Regions from separate parts of the Pleomorphomonas sp. PLEO genome, predicted to be linked through region 4. Evidence: predicted binding sites of a transcription regulator. Region 4 holds the regulator's gene; each other region holds the start of a gene.
The links. The regulator LexA, encoded in region 4, represses DNA repair genes until DNA is damaged. The targets are predictions, from matches to a motif close to TGTTCNNNNTGTGTTCNG.
Positions count from the first base shown of each region.

Region 1: AB6N07_RS20160 (ImuA family protein) is a predicted target of LexA. The motif match lies at 1,388-1,405, and genes of this name have one in related genera.
Region 2: uvrA (excinuclease ABC subunit UvrA) is a predicted target of LexA. The motif match lies at 1,575-1,592, and genes of this name have one in related genera.
Region 3: recA (recombinase RecA) is a predicted target of LexA. The motif match lies at 2,203-2,220, and genes of this name have one in related genera.

Region 1 is NZ_CP166625.1:4,346,767-4,350,269, reverse strand. It holds gene AB6N07_RS20170 (L-threonylcarbamoyladenylate synthase) at 1-488, opposite strand, end outside; gene AB6N07_RS20165 (ATP-binding protein) at 698-1,246, shown strand; gene AB6N07_RS20160 (ImuA family protein) at 1,465-2,415, shown strand; gene AB6N07_RS20155 (DNA polymerase Y family protein) at 2,435-3,503, shown strand, end outside.
Region 2 is NZ_CP166625.1:4,394,519-4,398,021, reverse strand. It holds gene uvrA (excinuclease ABC subunit UvrA) at 1-1,334, opposite strand, end outside; gene AB6N07_RS20395 (single-stranded DNA-binding protein) at 1,768-2,295, shown strand; gene AB6N07_RS20390 (hypothetical protein) at 2,403-2,654, shown strand; gene AB6N07_RS20385 (zinc-dependent alcohol dehydrogenase family protein) at 2,658-3,503, opposite strand, start outside.
Region 3 is NZ_CP166625.1:2,770,051-2,773,553, reverse strand. It holds gene alaS (alanine--tRNA ligase) at 1-169, opposite strand, end outside; gene AB6N07_RS12845 (RidA family protein) at 522-917, opposite strand; gene recA (recombinase RecA) at 998-2,083, opposite strand; gene AB6N07_RS12835 (PfkB family carbohydrate kinase) at 2,299-3,192, shown strand; gene AB6N07_RS12830 (pseudouridine-5'-phosphate glycosidase) at 3,383-3,503, shown strand, end outside.
Region 4 is NZ_CP166625.1:3,212,156-3,215,658, forward strand. It holds gene queA (tRNA preQ1(34) S-adenosylmethionine ribosyltransferase-isomerase QueA) at 1-987, shown strand, start outside; gene lexA (transcriptional repressor LexA) at 1,096-1,809, opposite strand; gene AB6N07_RS14865 (response regulator transcription factor) at 2,093-2,749, shown strand; gene AB6N07_RS14870 (sensor histidine kinase) at 2,754-3,503, shown strand, end outside.

The DNA.
Region 1 (3,503 bases), 1.1 Mb from region 4:
TCGAGGATCAGCGGCACGCGGCGCGAAAGATCGCCATAGACATGAGCCGCGGACGTGGGGCTGACGTGGCCGGAGGTGTTGGCGCTGGGCGCGACGATCGGCACGCCGGCGACGCGGATCAGTTCGAGCGCTACCCGGTGCGCCGGCATGCGCACGGCGAGTGTGTCGAGGCCAGCGGTGGCCAGCGACGAGACAGGGCAATCCGGCCGCTCGGGCAACACCAGCGTCAGCGGGCCTGGCCAGAAGGTCTCGGCGAGCTGTCGCGACAGCGGATCGAAGACGACCAGCGTCTCCGCCATGGCAATGCTGTCGACATGGGCGATCAGCGGATTGAAGGAGGGCCGCCCCTTGGCCTCGTAGATGGAGGCAACGGCCTGGCCCTGTGTCGCATCAGCGCCGAGGCCATAAACGGTCTCGGTCGGAAAGGCGACGAGATCGCCCTGCCGAATAAGGTTGGCGGCGCGGCGAATAGCTTCGTCGGTCGCCATTTCGATGCGGGCAAGCTCTAAGGGGCGCTGTGGCACGGAGTATCCCGATGATGGATTGTCTTTAGGCGGTTCGCCCGACCCGGCTTGTGTGAGACCAATACATGGCGACGTCAAGGCGGTGGATGGAGTGGGTAGTTTCGTTTTGGTCTGAACCGCAAAGTTGCGGTCAGGAGGAAGACGTCTTAAGTCGGCATCTTTAGGAGGCATCGATGCGTATCGCAGTAACTGGCACGCACGGTTGTGGCAAGACGACGCTGATCGACGATTTCATATCCGCGCATGGCAACTACGAGAGCGTACCCGAGCCCTATTGGTTGCTTGCTCAAAACGGCATGCCATTCGCCGACGGGCCAACCACGGCGGACCTTGAGGAACAACTCGGGCAAAGCTGTATGCTGCTCCTTGAGCAGGCCAGGGAAAAGGATCTGATTTTCGATCGCTGTCCGCTCGATTTTATCGCCTATTTGGACATTGTCAGCGCAAGTGAAGGCTTCGAATGGCTACCGCAAGGACGCTTGCTGAACCGTATTGCCAAAGCTCTCGCCTCACTGGATCTGATCGTCTTCGTGCCGTTGCTTCGGCTCGACGAGATCGGGGTCCCGATCGAATATCCGCAATTGCGCACCAAGGTGGACCAGCGGCTCAAGACCATGTTGCGGCAGGACGATCTGGGATTGCTGGAGGATGGGCCGCGTATTGTTGAGGTTTCCGGATCCCGTGCGGAACGCGTGGCTCGCATTGAGACGCTACTCAACTGAGTATGGAATCTCTATCGAGCGTCCTGCCATCCTTATCGTAGTAGCGGGGGTGCTCACCTTGCACAGCCCCCTTGCTGCGCCTAAACCTCGGCATGTCCCGCCGCATACCCGTCCTTGACTCTTCCAAAGCCCCTTCTATACTGGAACATATAGAGAACAAGAACCACGAAAACGGGGGTTAAACCGTGCTCGCGAGCGAGTCGACGGACAGGATTGCTATGCTTCGACGGCAGATCGCCCAACTGGAACGGGCGCGCGGCCGAGGCGATGGCCGTGCGGAAGCCCCTGCGGCGGCAGAGGAGGTGGCTGGCGTGCCGGTGCATGACATCGCCCCTGTCGCTCGCCGCCTCACTCCGGCCGCCGTTTTCCGCAATGGGCGAGCAGCTAATGTCTGGGCAGGACCGGAGACGACGGCTGTTCCCTTCGGTCACCCCGAGGTTGATGCGGCGACGGGCGGTCTACGGCGCGGCGCGCTGCACGACATAAGTCCAGCCGGCGCGCCCGACATGGCTGCCGCGACCGGTTTTGCCCTGGCACTTGCCGGGCGGCTCCTGTCGTCGGCTGGGCGGGGAGGTCTCTGGCTCTGGGTCCGCGCGGAGATGGCCGGCCGCGAGGCAGGCGAGCCTTACGGCCCCGGCCTTACCGCCTTCGGCCTCGATCCGTCATGCCTCGTTGCTGTAACGGCCCGCGACACGGCGGATGTGTTGCGTGCCGCCGAGGAGGGGCTTGCCGCCCGCGCCTTCGCGGCGGTGCTGATCGAACCGTTCGGCGACGACCGCCACCTCGATCTGACGGCCTGTCGTCGCCTGTCATTGATCGCCGACGGAAGCCGCTCCACCGGAATTTTGCTCAGAACCGGCGGTGTTCCGGGGGCGACCAGCGCCGTCACGCGCTGGCGCGTCGCGGCCGCTCCAAGTTGCGGTGGCCGGCATCCCGGCAACCCGGTTTTTTCGGCCGACCTCGCGCGAAATCGTTTGGGTCCGGTCGGTGCGTGGATGATGGAGTGGCGTATCGATGAGCAATCCTTCCGTGCCCCACGTATCGGATCCAAAGCCGAGGGATCCGGCTCCTTGGCGGTCCCGCTATCTGGTCGTCTGGCTGCCGCATCTGGCGACCGATCGTCTCACCCGGCTCGATCGGGAGCGGTCGTCCCCTTCCGCGGCGCCTGAGCCGATAGCCCGTCCGCCCATGGTACTTACGGCCAAGCATCGCGGCGCCGCGCGTCTCGCCCATGTCGACGGACAGGCCGTGCGGCTTGGGCTGCAGCCGGGACTCGGCCTTGCCGACGCCCGCGCCCGTGTGCCAGGCCTCGACGTGCGCGCCGCCGATCCTGAGGCCGATGCCGCTTTCCTCGACCGGCTATGCGATTGGTCGCAGCGCTACACGCCGCTCGCCGGCCGCCGCATCGGCACGTCCTCCATCGACCCCGAGTTTCCTTACCCGGAGGACTTCACACTGATACTCGATATCGCCGGCTGTGCTCACCTGTTCGGCGGCGAGGAGGCTCTAGCCGCCGATATGGCACGACGGCTCGAACGGCAGGGACTGACGGTGACCATCGGCATCGCCTCGATCATTGGCGCCGCCCATGCGCTGGCCGCCTTTGGGCGTGGCGGGCGGCTTCAAGCCGGCGAGGAGCGACGGGCGCTTGCAGGTCTGCCGGTGGCGGCGCTGCGGCTGGATGCGCCCACCGTCGATGCGCTCGCCCGTGTCGGCCTGAAGCGCATCGGCGACCTTATCGATGGCCCGCGCGCCCCGCTCACCGCCCGCTTCGGTCGCGCCCCGCTCATTCAGCTCGACCGGGCGTTGGGGCTCGCTGAGGAGGCCTTCTCGCCACGGCTACCGATCGCGCCCTATTGTGCCGAGCGGCGTTTTTTCGAGCCAATCTCTCGCCAGGAAGACGTACGCGCCGTCGCCCTGTCTCTGATCGGTACGCTGGCCGACCGGCTGGAGGCGGTGGGTGAGGGGGCGCTACGTCTTCGTCTCAGCCTCTGGCGCGTCGACGGTGCCCTCGCCCACGTCGAGGCAGGGCTCAGCCGGCCGAGCAGAGAGGCGGGGGTGATGCAGGATATTCTCTGCCGTCGGCTCGACAGCCTCACCGAGGAGTTCGACGCCGGTTACGGCTTCGATTGCGTCACCGTTGCCGTCACCGAGGCGAGCCGCCGCGATGCCGAGGCGCTGTCGCTGGCCGGTCCCGACACGACGCTGGAGCTGACGCGTTTCGTCGATCGAGTCGGCGCCCGCATCGGTCAGGGCC
Region 2 (3,503 bases), 1.2 Mb from region 4:
TGCAGGCCGGCGATCTTGACGGCCAGCGCTTCCGGCTTCAGGCGGTAGCCGTTGCAGGTCTCGCAAGGATGGTCGGACTGGAAGCGCCCCAGCTCCTCCCGCACCATATCGGAATCGGTTTCCTTCCAGCGCCGCTCGATGTTGCCGACTACGCCTTCGAACGGCTTCTTGGTGGTGTAGGTCCTGAGGCCGTCGTCATAGGTGAAGGCGATCTCCTCACTACCCGAACCGGTCAGAATGACGTCGCGCACCTTTTGCGGAAGATCCTTCCAGGGCGTCGTCATCGACGCCTTGAAATGGCGGCAAATCGCCTCGAGCGTCTGGGCGTAATAGGGCGAGGAGGCGCCGGTCTTCGCCCAAGGCAGGACGCAGCCGCCACGCAGGGACAAGCTGTCGTCGGGCACCACCAGCTCGGCTTCGAACTTCAGCTCGGTGCCCAGGCCGTCGCACTTGGGGCAGGCGCCGAATGGGTTGTTGAAGGAGAACAGGCGCGGCTCGATTTCGGAAATGGTGAAGCCGCTGACCGGACAGGCGAACTTTTCCGAGAAGGTGATGCGGCGCGGCTCGCTCTCGCCCTCGGCGATCTCGGCGATCTCGAGAATGGCGATACCGTCGGCCAGGGCCAGCGCCGTCTGAAAGCTGTCGGCGAGGCGAGCGGTAAGGTCCGGCTTGACGACGATACGGTCGACGACAATGTCGATGTCATGCTTGATCTTCTTGTCGAGCGCCGGCACTTCCTCGATCGGATAGAAGCTGCCGTCCACCTTGACGCGCTGGAAGCCCTTCTTCTGGAGGTCGGCGAACTCCTTGCGATACTCACCCTTTCGGCCGCGGATCATCGGCGCCAGCAAGTAGAGGCGGGTGCCTTCGGGCAATTCCAAAGTACGATCGACCATCTGGCTGATGGTCTGGCTCTCGATCGGCAGGCCGGTGGCTGGCGAATAGGGAATGCCGACGCGCGCGAACAGCAGGCGCATGTAGTCGTAGATTTCGGTGACGGTGCCCACCGTCGAGCGTGGATTGCGCGAGGTGGTCTTCTGTTCAATGGAAATGGCCGGCGACAGACCGTCGATCTGGTCGACGTCCGGCTTCTGCATCATGTCGAGGAACTGCCGGGCGTAAGCCGAAAGGCTCTCGACGTAGCGGCGCTGGCCCTCGGCATAAATGGTGTCGAAGGCGAGCGACGACTTGCCCGAGCCGGAGAGGCCGGTCATGACGATGAGGCTGTCGCGCGGCAGGTCGACGTCGATGTTCTTGAGATTGTGCTCGCGCGCGCCGCGCACCGAAAGGGAGCGCCGGGCCTGGTCGAAAATGCTGGTCGGCTTGTTCGGCATGTCTATCGTCGTCCTTGTCGCGTCTCCCGGGAGGGGCGGGAGGCGAAAAAATCCGTTGCCCAAAGCGCATGATCAGGCGGCCATAAGGCGCGCCACGCTAGTCCGGGTCTGCTGACGCATCCTGTCAGGATCGAGTGGCGACCTGCAAGAGCATCGGCGTGCGCGGCTGCCATACCGCCTACCCTGAGAAGAAAACGCCGAAAATCTTGGAATTCGGTTGCGGCATTCTTGTGAAACGGTTAGAACGTATCAGGAACACAATGCGGACGCTAGCCCTTTTCTCACTGTGGAAAAGGAGTGAGGGCAGCCGAGCCGGGGTATCGCAGTGTCGGTGCCGGCGATAACGTGCAACCGTGTTGCCGGGCGAAAGCGCCGGCCGGCGAGGCGTGCCAGTGCGCCAAGCCGAAGGTAACGAGTTTGAGGGAAGAAAGCCATGGCAGGCAGCGTCAACAAGGTCATCCTGATCGGCAATCTCGGACGTGATCCCGAGGTGCGGCGGATGGGGTCGGGCGATGCCGTGGTCAACCTGCGTATCGCGACCTCCGAAAACTGGCGCGACCGTCAGAGCGGCGAGCGCAAGGAACGCACCGAGTGGCACTCGGTGGTGATCTTCAACGAAAATCTGGCCAAGGTCGCCGAGCAGTACCTGAAGAAGGGCTCCAAGGTTTACATCGAGGGGCAGCTTCAGACCCGCAAGTGGACTGACCAGTCCGGCCAAGAGCGCTATTCCACGGAAGTGGTGCTGCAGCGCTTCCGTGGCGAACTGACCATTCTCGACAGTCGTGGCGGCGAAGGTGGTGGCCGCGGCGAGGGCGATTTTGGCGATGCCGGTTCGGATTACGGCTCCTCCGGCCCGATGGAACGCGCTCCTGCCAAGTCGTCGGGCGGTGGGCGTCCCCAGGGTGGCGGCGCTCCGGCCTCCAACTTCTCGTCCGACCTCGACGACGACATCCCGTTCTGAACGCTGGCGGACTGACGCCCGCTTTCTCTTTCGATTGGACGCCGCGGGTTGAGCCGCGCCCGGATCGTGTGGCTCGGGTTCGGCTTGCTCTGATGCATCGTCGACGCATGGCTGTTGGAACAGCAGCCGGTATCGGCTCAGAGCTGGTCCGGGCCGGTCTCGCTCAGCTCGCGGGAATCGGGGCGGCCGGTGCCATGCTGGTCGGCGATCCGGCCTATTATGGTCGCTTCGGCTTTGTCGCTCGGCCGGGCCTTGTCTGTGACGGCGTACCGGATGTTTACGGGCAGGCTGTCACTTTCATCACGCCGCCCGCCTGGGAACGCATCGCCTTCCATCCGGCCTTCTTCACCGCGAAATAAATCTCAGCCAAAGCGGGTGATGACGTTAATGCCGGTCTCCTGTGACCGGTCCATCCCGATGAGCAGATCGATGGCCTCGTCGAGCCCGACGTGGCGGTTGATCAGCTTCTGCGGTGCGAGTTTGCCGGCGGCGATCATCGCGAGCATGTCGCCATAGCGCCAAGCCTGCATGCCATGGCTGCCATAGACTTCCAGCTCCCAGCCGATGATGCGGGCCATGGGGATCGGGGCTTCTGCGTCGTCACCGAGCATCAGGCCGACCTGAACATGGCGACCGCGCCGCTTGAGCCCGAGGATGGAGTTGCGCGCGGTGACCCGATGACCAAGCGCATCAATCGACAGATGCGCACCGCCACCTGTCAGGTCGCGGACGGCGCCGGCAACGTCCGGCGTGGTCCGGCCGTTGATGACCGCCATGGCGCCGATGGTCTTGGCGAATTCCAACTTGTCATCGGCAATGTCGATGGCGATCACATTGGCGCCCATCGCCGCCGCGATCATGATGGCCGATAGGCCGACGCCGCCGCAGCCATGCACTGCCACCCATTCACCGCCGCGTACCCGCCCCTGATCGACCACCGCGCGGAACGAGGTGGCAAACCGGCAACCGAGGCTGGCGGCAGTTGGGAAGTCGATATCGTCGGGCAACGCCACCACGTTGTCGTCGGCGTGGTGCACGCCGACATATTCGGCAAATGAACCCCAGTGGGTGAAGCCGGGCTGCGTCTGATTGCGGCAGACCTGCTGATTGCCAGAGCCGCATTCCGGGCAACGGCCGCAGCCGGCGACGAAGGGCATGGTGACGCGCTCGCCCTCTCGGAAGCGGGTGACGTCGCGACCGACGGCAAC
Region 3 (3,503 bases), 440 kb from region 4:
AACGCTTCTCGAGGCCGGTGAAGACGTTCTTGAACTGCACCATGCCGGCATTGGTGAACATCAGCGTTGGATCGTTGCGCGGTACCAGCGGACTCGACGACACCACCTCGTGACCGTTCTTGCCAAAATAGTCGACGAAGGTCTTTCTGATCTCGTTCACACCACTCATGACGATTCGCCTGCCTACGCTGAGACGGCACCGCTCGCATCACCGCGCGGCCGGTCCGCCCGAACCCCATTTCCCGCGAGCCGCTCGCACGCTCCCGCAACCCAGAACCTTGCGTCGAGCGATCGAGGAAACGGCACCGGCCGGCGAGGTTCGTCTCGACAATCCGGATGGCGCCTCGGAAGGCAGCCCCCCGGAGGGAAGGACGCGCAGGCCAGACCGGTTCCGACACGATCGGTTCCATGCAAGGCAAAGCGTTATTTAGCCGCCGGCCATGCGCCTGTCCAGCGGCGGAGGCCGACTCGCGATGGCGGTATTTCGGCGCGATAGGCCCGCCTTTGCCATAAAGGCCGCATTAGCCCTTCGGCGCCTCGCGCGCAGCCCAGGCGTCGATCTCAACCTTGAGCGTGGGCAGGCCCAGTGCCGACACGTAAAGAAGCGTCGTGCAAGGCCGATGATCACCGAAGAATGCCCCAAACACCTGCCGGCGGCGGTCGGGATCAACATCGCCAACCAGATATGTCGTCAGTTTGACGATATCGCCAACGGACATGCCGGCTGCATCGAGATTGCGGCGGACATTGTCGAGCGCCACCTCGATCTGCTCCACCGGGTCGGTCGGCAAGCTACCGTCAGGCCGCAAGCCGATCTGCCCGGACAACACGAGCCAACGGGCTCCGGCAGGCACCTCGATCTGATGGCTATAAGCAGCGACCGGCGCATGCACGCCGGCCGGATTGCGAAACTGCATCTATCTCTCCCTCGGTCGACCGCGTACCAGCCGACCACCGCCTCTCACCCAAACGGGACGAGAGGCCTTGGACCCAGCCCTCACTCAGCCTCGGGCGGCGTTCCGTCAGCGTCATCCTCGGGGTCGCCCTTCAGGATGGAGTCGGCGATGACGCCGGCGTTCTGCCGGATAGCCGCCTCGATCTCATTGGCGAGCGCCTCGTTGTCGCGCAGGAACTGCTTGGAATTTTCGCGACCCTGGCCGAGACGCTGGCTGTTGTAGGAGAACCAGGCGCCTGACTTCTCGACGATTCCAGCCTTGACGCCAAGATCGATCAACTCGCCCACCTTGGACACGCCCTCGCCGTAGAGAATATCGAATTCCACTTCGCGGAACGGCGGCGCCAGCTTGTTCTTGACCACTTTGACGCGGGTCTGATTGCCGACGATCTCCTCACGATTCTTGAGCGCGCCGATGCGGCGAATGTCGAGACGAATCGAGGCATAGAACTTCAAGGCATTGCCGCCGGTCGTCGTCTCCGGGCTACCAAACATCACGCCGATCTTCATGCGGATCTGGTTGATGAAGATCACCATGGTCTTGGATTTTGAGACCGACGCGGTGAGCTTCCGGAGCGCCTGGCTCATCAGTCGAGCCTGCAGGCCCGGCAGCTGATCACCCATTTCGCCTTCGAGTTCGGCACGCGGCGTCAGCGCTGCCACGGAGTCGATCACCAGCACGTCGATGGCACCGGAGCGCACCAACGTATCGGTGATCTCAAGCGCCTGCTCGCCGGTATCCGGCTGCGAGATCAGGAGCTCGTCGAGGTTGACGCCGAGCTTGCGGGCATACACCGGGTCGAGCGCGTGCTCGGCGTCGATGAAGGCGCAAACGCCACCACGCTTCTGCGCTTCGGCCACTGTATGCAATGCCAGCGTCGTCTTGCCCGACGACTCCGGGCCATAGATCTCGACGACGCGCCCCTTCGGCAAGCCGCCGATGCCAAGCGCGATGTCGAGTCCGAGCGAGCCGGTCGGTATCGTCTCGATTTCCACCACCTGCCCCTTGCCGAGGCGCATGATGGAGCCCTTACCGAAGGCCCGTTCGATCTGCGACAGGGCGGCGTCAAGCGCCTTGGTCTTGTCCATGGAGGTTCCTTCCACGAGGCGAAGTGAATTCTGCGACACTGGGTTCGCTCCTTATTTCACGGCCGTTCCCGGATTTCAAACTCACCGTAAATGTACACGATTTGTTCCCGTGAGCAAGCGGCATATATGTCCTTGACAGGAAAAAGCAAGTCTGGTTTCGTTCCCGACGTGTTCCGGCAGGGTTAAAACGTCGGAAAGCCGGGAGAAAAGCTCTGGACGCGGGGAATCGAAACAAGGGCTTTCTGCCACTTTTGGTGGTCGGCGGCTGTCATCAGGATGTGCTTGGCCGGGCCGGCAATGCTTATGAGCCAGCGACCTCATGTCCGGGGATTGTGACGTATCGCCCCGGTGGCGTGGCGCGCAATGTCGTCGTGCTGCTCGGGCGAGCCGGAGCGCCTTGCCGCTTCGTCTCGGTGGTCGGCGAAGACGCGGCCGGCCGAGACCTCATGGCCGAACTTGCCACGGCCGGCATCGATACATCGGCAATGGTGGTGGACGCCAACGGCCGGACCGGCACCTACCTTGCCATTCACGACGAGGCCGGCGAACTCGTCTCGGCCATCTCCGACCTCGGCCTCTATGACGACTTCGTGCTACCGGTAGCCGCGCTCGACGTCGGCAAGCACCGGTTGGTCTTCGCCGATGCCAATCTCGCGCCGGCCGAACTTCGCCGGCTCGCCGACACCCATGGCGACAGGCTGGTGCTGGATGCCATTTCGCGCGCCAAAGCGCCGCGCCTGCGCCCCCTTGTCGGCTCTGGCGCGCTGTTCATCTGCAACCTCCCGTCGGCGGAGCTGTTGGTCGGCCAGCCGATCGGCCGACCGGTCGAGGCGGCGGAATGGCTGGCAAAGGCCGGCGCCCGACGGGCGGTGATCACCGGCGGTTCGAAGCCGCTAGCCGTCCTTGATAACGGCCACGTCTGCGAACTGAAGCCCCAGCCGACCCAAGTGGTCGACGTCACTGGGGTCGGCGATGCGCAGACCGCCGGTATCCTGTTGGCATTGTCGGCAGGCGCCTCGCTCGTTGCCGCCGTTGAGGTGGGCATGGCGGCGGCCCGCGCCGCGCTCGCCACCGCGGGTGCGCTGCGCGAACTGCCAACCGGCGTGGTAGCGGCGGCCCTGATAGCCGGAGACAAGGCCGAAACTTAGAGCGCCATCCGCCATCGGAATGATGCGTCATTGAAAAGACACGGCAATTGTCAACTTTTTGCGAAGGTGCGTCTTCCCTCTTTCGCAAACCCGTCGTCTCGTCGTATAGAGCAAAGTTCGGAGATCCATCACTCGCCGCCGACGCTGCGTGCCCGCTCCGTGGCCCTGTCGCGCGGCCACATTCGGAGGCATGATGGCATCCCTGCCACTCGTCTATTCGCCTGAAGTTGAAGCTGCGATCGCCGCCGGCAAGCCGGTTGTCGCGCTTGAATCCACCATCGTCACCCATGGCATGCCCTACCCGGACAACG
Region 4 (3,503 bases):
CAAGCCTTGGAGGACAGACACGCCAGCGATCTCGCCGACCTTCTGTCACCGGGAGACGCGCTGGTGTTCAACGACACCAAGGTGATCCCCGCCCAGCTTGAAGGGCGGCGAGATCGCCATGGCGCCGAGCCAGTTCGCTTCTCGGCAACGCTGCATATGCGCGAGGCCCCGGATCGTTGGCGTGCCTTCGTCAAGGGAGCTCGCAAGCTGCGCGCCGGCGACCGCGTGGTGTTTTCCGGCATTGATCCGGCAGCCGATCCCCTTGGCGCTGTCGTGGCGGAGAAAGGCGAGGATGGCGAGATCACGCTGACCTTCGATCGTGCCGGGCCGGACCTCGATGTAGCGCTCATGACGGTCGGTCACATTCCGCTGCCGCCGTATATCGCCGCGCGTCGGGCAGAGGATGAGCACGACCGAGCCGACTACCAGACTGTCTACGCCCGGGAAAATGGCGCGGTCGCCGCGCCGACCGCCGGGCTTCATTTCACGCCGGAGCTCTTCGATCGCCTTGATGGGCGCGGTATCGGCCGGCATTTCGTGACGCTGCATGTCGGCGCCGGTACCTTTCTGCCAATGAAGGTGGACGATACCGAAGACCACAAGATGCATTCCGAGATTGGTCATGTCTCGTCAGAAACCGCCGAGGCGCTAAATGCAGTACGGGCACGCGGGGGCAGGGTGGTCGCCGTCGGCACGACGTCGTTGCGTCTCTTGGAAAGCGCTGCCGGCGAAGATGGCCTCGTTCGACCGTTCGCGGGGGCGACCGACATCTTCATAACGCCCGGCTACCGCTTTCGCGCCGTCGACCTGTTGATGACCAATTTTCATCTGCCCAAGTCGACGCTGTTCATGCTGGTATCGGCCTTCTCCGGTCTCGATACCATGCATGCCGCCTACGCACATGCGATCGCCAGCGGCTACCGCTTCTACTCCTATGGCGATACGTCGCTGCTTTTCCCGTCGGCGAAAAGTCGATTGGCGCAATAGGTCTAACGGTCCTACGGCGCCCAGGTACGCGCCCTCCGCGGGGATGAAAGACAAGCACAGCTTCCCGGGAACCGTCAGCCCGCGTTTCAAGCCGCTTTGAAAAGTGGATTAATAGCGGCGCATCAGCGCCACGAGGCGGCCCTGGATGCGGACCCGGTCAGGGCCGAAGATGCGCGTCTCATAGGCCGGATTGGCGGCCTCAAGGGCGACCGACGCGCCCTTGCGCCGCAGACGCTTCAGCGTCGCTTCCTCATCATCCACCAGCGCCACGATAATATCGCCGGAATCGGCGGTGTCGGACTTCTTGATGACGACGGTGTCGCCATCAAGAATGCCGGCTTCAATCATCGAGTCGCCGCGCACTTCGAGGGCGTAATGCTCTCCACCGGCAATGAGGTCGATCGGCACGTGCAAGATGTGTGACTGGGTCTGGATGGCGGCGATCGGCACACCGGCGGCAATCCGCCCCATGACCGGAACCGGCACGGTGTCGCGGCTATCCAGCGACGGCGCGGCGGCACTTGCCGACGAAGGCTTGCGACCACCGTCGCCTTCGATGACCGCCGGCGCGAAGCCCTTGCGAGCCCGGCCGATGCCCGGCTGCATGGTTTCCGGCAGCTTGATCACTTCCAGTGCGCGTGCCCGATTGGGCAGGCGGCGAATGAAGCCGCGCTCTTCCAGCGCGGTAATCAGACGATGAATGCCGGACTTGGACTTGAGATCCAGCGCATCCTTCATTTCGTCGAAGGACGGCGGCACGCCCGATTCCTTGAGACGCTCATGAATGAACATCAGGAGTTCGAGCTGTTTGCGCGTGAGCATCGTCTGGTCCCCGCTGGTCGGCCGGCGTCGGTTGCGCCGTAGCGCGATTCGGTACAAATCACGAACAGAGTTAACATGTTCCGTGTGTGTTCCGCAATGGGGATTGCCTCCGTAAGGGGGGCTGCGACCGAAAACGCCCCATCCGCCAGTAAGCCCGCTGGACGATCCGGCTGTGGCCGCATAACCTTATCGCGAAAGCCTCCAGCAGGTCAGAGTGGGCAGTGCCATCCAGAGTTGGCAAATGCAATACTGCTCCGACAGCCGTGTGGTGAGAGGTGACAAGCTGCGTATTCTTCTTGTCGAAGACGACCATATTCTCGGCCCGTCGCTTAAGCGCGCGCTCGAAAAGCATGCGTATGGCGTCGACTGGTTCAGCGATGGGGAATCCGGCTTGGCGGCGTGCGAGGACAACGAATATGCCATGGCTGTTCTCGATGTGAACCTCCCGAAGATGAGCGGTTTCGACATCGTGCGCGCCTTGCGCGCCAAGGCCAATCAAACGCCGGTTCTGTTCCTGACCGCGCTCGACAGCGTCAAGCACCGCGTCGAGGGGCTCGACGGTGGCGCGGACGATTATCTCGTCAAGCCGTTTGACCTCGATGAACTCCTGGCCCGCATTCGCGCGCTTACCCGGCGGAGGGAGGGGCGGGCTGTGACACTCCTTGTCTCGGGCGATGTTGAACTTGATCCGGCGGCGCTTGTCGCTCGCCGTGGCGGGGAGACGCTGCATTTGCCGGCCAAGGAGTTCCATCTTCTGCGCCTCCTGATGGAGCGCGCTGGCCGTTACGTCACCAAAACCGACATCGAGTATGCTCTCTACGACGCGGAATCGACAACCGAGAGCAACACGATCGAGGTTACTGTCTATAATCTCCGGCGCAAGCTCGGTTCGTCGTTTATCAAGTCGATCCGGGGCGTTGGCTATATGGTTGAGCGGTGATGTCGTGACGCTCAGCCAGCGCCTGTTCTGGCGCATCCTCCCCACACTGATGGCCACCATCCTGATCGTCGGCGCTCTGGCGTATCGCAGCGCCACGCGTGAAATCGAAAACATCTACGACGCCGAGCTTATCAACGACGCCAATACGCTTTGGATCCTTCTCAAGGGGCACCTTGAGAAGAATGACTTTTCAGTGCCGGCGGAAGTGCCCGACATTGATTTTTCCATGGGTAACCAATTGGCACTCAACCAGGACGCGGACGATTACGCTGATGCGCACGCCTTCCGTTCCTGGAAAGCCGACGCGCTCGCCATGGTCAGCAGCAACGCTTTCCCGGCAAGTGTCCCGAAGTTCGGCGCGGGTTTTGCGGACTACACATTCGCCCGCGAAAAGTGGCGTGTTTATTCTCTGCCGATTGCGCAGACCGGGATCGTCGTCGAGGTTGCCGAAAAGATCGCACTGAGAAAAGGCCTCGTCGGCAATATCCTTCTGGACATAGCCCTGCCGCTTCTGGTGCTGGTGCCGGCGATCGCGTTTTTGACCTGGCTGGTGATCAATAACGGGCTCAGCCATATTCGAGGGCTGGTGAGACAAATTCGTTCGCGAACGCCTGACGATCTGTCGACGTTGGCCATAAACAACATGCCGAGCGATCTCCTACCGCTTGTCCGGTCTCTCAACCAATTCATGCAAAAGCTCGATACCTCGCTGACCTTGGAACGGCGTTTCGCCGACCTCGCCGCTCACCAGTTG